2 regions of the Rahnella sp. PAMC25617 genome follow, and region 2 is predicted to be linked to the other one. Evidence: predicted binding sites of a transcription regulator. Region 2 holds the regulator's gene; the other holds the start of a gene.
What was found. The regulator PurR, encoded in region 2, represses purine synthesis genes. The targets are predictions, from matches to a motif close to CANGCAAACGTTTGCNTG.
Positions count from the first base shown of each region.

Region 1: the regulator PurR is predicted to act here: its motif matches at 964-981, upstream of purM (phosphoribosylformylglycinamidine cyclo-ligase).

Region 1 covers NZ_JBOCUM010000006.1:747,087-749,498, reverse strand. The annotation lists gene purM (phosphoribosylformylglycinamidine cyclo-ligase) at 1-899, opposite strand, end outside; gene upp (uracil phosphoribosyltransferase) at 1,248-1,874, shown strand; gene uraA (uracil permease) at 2,084-2,412, shown strand, end outside.
Region 2 covers NZ_JBOCUM010000006.1:234,910-237,321, reverse strand. The annotation lists gene punR (DNA-binding transcriptional activator PunR) at 1-887, shown strand, start outside; gene purR (HTH-type transcriptional repressor PurR) at 938-1,963, opposite strand; gene ACM615_RS07065 (YnhF family membrane protein) at 2,226-2,387, shown strand.

The sequences.
Region 1 (2,412 bases), 510 kb from region 2:
CAGTTAAAGGTGCGGTACATTTCGTGACGGCTGACGTTACCGGTAGTCTGCAACCAGGTGAAGACGTCCGGCCATTCCCAGCTGGCTTCTTCGATGATGACCTGAGTGTTTTCCGGCAGTACGCGCGGAATATTTTCCCAGAAGCCGCCACCGGTCAGGTGAACGATACCGTGAACGTCCACGTTTTCGATCAGATTGAGGATCGACTTCACGTAAATTTTGGTTGGTGCGAGCAGGTGATCAGCCAGGGATTTGCCTGCCAGTGTGGTGGTTTCCGGGTCAGTGTTGCTGACTTCCAGAATTTTGCGCACCAGGGAGTAACCGTTGGAGTGCGGGCCACTGGCGGCGAGGCCGATCAGCACATCGCCGTCAGCTACTTTGCTGCCGTCGATAATTTCTGATTTTTCCACTACGCCAACACAGAATCCGGCGACGTCGTAATCTTCGCCGTGGTACATGCCCGGCATTTCAGCGGTTTCGCCGCCGACTAACGCACAGCCAGACTGTTTACAGCCTTCTGCAATACCGGTGATCACACTGGCGGCGATATCGACGTCCAGTTTGCCGGTGGCGTAATAGTCGAGGAAGAACAGAGGCTCAGCGCCCTGAACGATCAAATCGTTGACGCACATCGCGACCAGGTCGATACCGATAGTATCGTGGCGTTGTAAATCCATCGCCAGACGCAGCTTGGTGCCAACGCCGTCGGTACCCGAAACCAGCACGGGTTCACGATATTTTTGCGGCAGCGCGCAGAGAGCACCAAAACCCCCTAATCCACCCATAACTTCCGGGCGACGGGTCTGTTTTACTACACCTTTAATGCGATCTACCAATGCGTTACCGGCATCGATATCTACGCCTGCGTCTTTATAGCTGAGAGAGGTTTTGTCGGTCACTGCGAAGTCCCCACGGCGGTTTGGGTTGGTGGTTGAAGAATAAAGCGGGGCAATTCTAACAGTGGAAGCAAACGTTTGCGAGCGCCTTATTCAGAGTCACTATCTATACTTAAAGATACAACACTTAGCCGAAGTCATTGGCGTTGCAGCAAGGCAGCAAACGAGCGAATCCCGACGAGCTGACTTGAGTCAGTGATTCGGGTGAGAGAGGGCCGCTAACGCCGCTGCGGCTTCAATGAAGAAGGATAAGTTGATTTGGATCAGGCTAATTGGTATGGCGTTCAAAAAAAATGGCGTTATAATCTCGCGATTTTTTTTTGCAGCTCAACCACCTTAGGAGAATAAATAATGAAGATCGTCGAGGTGAAACACCCGCTGGTGAAACACAAGCTGGGCCTGATGCGTGAAAACGACATCAGCACGAAACGTTTTCGCGAACTGGCTTCTGAGGTGGGAAGTCTGCTGACGTATGAAGCGACTGCCGATTTAGAAACTGAAAAAGTCACCATCGAAGGCTGGAATGGCCCGGTGGAAATCGATCAGATCAAAGGCAAGAAAATTACTGTCGTGCCAATCCTGCGTGCCGGTCTGGGCATGATGGAAGGCGTACTGGAGCACGTTCCGAGTGCGCGTATCAGCGTCGTCGGCGTGTATCGTGATGAAGAAACCCTGAAACCTGTGCCGTATTTCCAGAAGCTGGTTTCTAACATCGAAGAACGTCTGGCGCTGGTCGTTGACCCGATGCTGGCCACCGGTGGTTCTATGATTGCCACCATCGACCTGCTGAAAAAAGCGGGCTGCCAGAGCATTAAAGTGCTGGTGCTGGTTGCTGCTCCGGAAGGGATCGCCGCTCTCGAAGCCGCGCACCCGGACGTTGAACTCTACACCGCCTCGGTGGATCAGGGACTCAACGATAAAGGCTACATCATCCCGGGGCTCGGCGATGCGGGCGACAAGATATTTGGTACGAAGTAAGCAATTAGCAATAAGCCGACTAAGCAGTCGGCTTTTTTTTGCTCGTCATACTTCAGGCTGCAGATGCGTTGGCTGCGCCCGTTCACCCCGGTCACATAGTTATCTATGCTCCCAGGGACTCACGGGCTTGCCGCCTTCCTGCAACCCGAATTATTTCGAGCAAAGGGTTTGGTTTAATACAACATCACACCATTGAGAGGATCACATTCATGACCCGTCGTGTCATCGGGGTAAGCGAACGTCCGCCATTGCTGCAGACAATCCCCCTGAGTTTCCAGCATCTGTTTGCCATGTTTGGTGCCACCGTTCTGGTTCCCATTCTGTTTAAGATAAACCCGGCGACGGTGCTGCTGTTCAATGGCATAGGGACTTTGCTGTATTTATTTGTCTGTAAAGGGAAGATACCGGCGTATCTCGGCTCGAGTTTCGCGTTTATTTCACCGGTGCTGTTGCTGTTGCCGATGGGGTATGAAGTGGCGCTGGGCGGATTTATTGCCTGCGGTTTACTGTTTTGTCTGGTGGCGCTGATTGTTAAGAA
Region 2 (2,412 bases):
TTGAAGTCGTTGATGCGGTGGCAAGAACCGGAAGCTTCAGTGCGGCGGCACAGGATCTACATCGGGTGCCTTCTGCCATCAGCTACACCGTTCGTCAGCTCGAACAATGGCTGGCGGTGCCCTTGTTTGAACGTCGACACCGTGACGTCGTTTTAACGCCAGCGGGCAAAGTTTTCGTGGATGAAGCGCGGGTTCTGATAAAAAAAATGATAGCTACACGACGCCAGTGTCAGCAGGTTGCCAACGGCTGGCGGGGCGAGTTACGTATTGCTGTCGACAGAATCGTTAAACCGGCAAGAACACGGCGACTGGTGCTGGATTTCTATCGTCATTTTCCTGACACGGAACTGATTATTCATTCCGAAGTGTTTAATGGTGTGTGGGACGCACTGGTTGACGGACGTGCTGATGTGGCAATCGGTGCGACGCGGGCGATACCGGTTGGTGGACGTTTCAGTTTTCGCGATATGGGGTTTATGGACTGGCACTGCGTGGTCAGCCCGCAGCATCCGCTGGCGCAGTTACCGGGTGCGCTCAGTGATGACCAGCTCAGGCCTTATCCCGCATTGTGTCTTGAAGACACCTCGCGGACGTTGCCCAAGCGTGATACCTGGACGCTTGATAACCAGCGGCGTCTGGTTGTGCCGGACTGGACCTGCGCGCTTGAATGTCTGAGTGAAGGTTTATGCGTAGGAATGATGCCGGTACATCGCGTGAGCCACCGCATTGAACAGCAGGCATTGCAGGTTCTGGCGCTGGAGAATACCTTCCCTGACAGCCCATGTTGCCTGACGTGGGACCAGAGCAATCCGTCACCTTCACTGGCGTGGTTGCTGGAATATATGGGTGATACAGAAACGATGAACCGTGAATGGCTGCGGGACTGAGAAAGTAAACGCCTGCAAAAGCAGGCGTTATAAAAGATTAAAGGCAAACATTAACGGCGATAGTCGCGGTACGGGCCATCGGCCACCGAACGACGCTCAACCAGTTTCGGATGCACCTCGATGGTCTGTGATTCTTCACGTTTGCTGACGATGCGGTCGAGCAACATAGTAAAGGCCATCTCACCCAACCGTTCTTTCGGCTGATGCACGGTCGTCAGTGCCGGAGAGAAGTACCGCGCATTACGCACGTTATCGTAACCAATCACCGAAATATCCTGCGGGACGCGCAATCCGAGCTCATCAGCGGCGCAAATTGCGCCCATTGCCATGACATCGCCCCCGCAGAAGACGGCGGTGGGGCGTTGTTTCTGCATCAGAATCTTATGCATCGCCTGATAACCTGACTCCGGCTCGAAATCGCCCTGAACCACCCATTCTTCGCGAAGCGGGATATTGGCTTCCGTCAGCGCTTTGACAAAACCCTGGAAACGACCGCCGCCGGTATTACGCGCCAGCTGTCCCGGGATCACGCCAATATCACGATGCCCGCGTTCGATCAGATAGCGTCCGGCCATATAACCGCCTTCGAAAGCATTATCGATAATGCTGTCGGTGAAGTTTTTACGCGCTTCGCCCCAGTCCATCACCACCATCGGAATCGAACGATACTCTTCAAGCATATTGAGTAATTCGTCAGGGTATTCCGCGCACATGACCAGCAGACCATCGACGCGTTTTTGCGCCAGCATTTGCAGATAGGCCTGTTGTTTTTCCAGATTGTTGTGCGAGTTACACAAGATCAGCGTATAGCCTTTGGAGAAGCAGCTGTTCTCGACGGCTTCAATCACCTCGGCGAAATAGGGCGCTTCACTGGAGGTTGCCAGCAGACCAATCGTCTTGGTGTTATTCACTTTAAGACTACGGGCTACGGCGCTCGGAGAATAATGTAGCTCTTTAATGGCAAGCAGCACCGCTTCCCTGGTTTCTTCGGCGACGAAACGTGTTTTATTGATGACGTGCGACACGGTTGTAGTGGAAACGCCAGCGCGCTTTGCGACATCTTTAATCGTTGCCATGTAAAGAATGACTCCTGAACTTCCGTGCTTCAGCACGTTAGCATTATGTTAATCGTTTGCTTGCGTTGATTACACTGCGGACATCTAAAAGGGCAGTGTAATCATTGGGTGGATTCTTCAGAATGAGGCGTGAAATGCTCTCGGGTGAAATCGACCGGCACACAGGCGTGTTAACCGACAATTTTCTCTTATAATGCATGAAAGTGGAAGTAAAATTGTCATGTTCACATTTTCATTCAGCAGAAGATTTTAAAAGTGAATTATGCGAAAATGCGTTGGCACACATTTAGTGTGGCTAAAAGAAACGCCACAACTTGATCCGAAAGGGGGTTTGATGGACAGCAACCTGAAGTTATCGTTGATCACCACGGTATGCGCTTTGCTCATGATTATCGCTTTCAGCTTCACGGCAGTGATGAACTAATCTGGCAGTGAGACAGTAGTGAGAC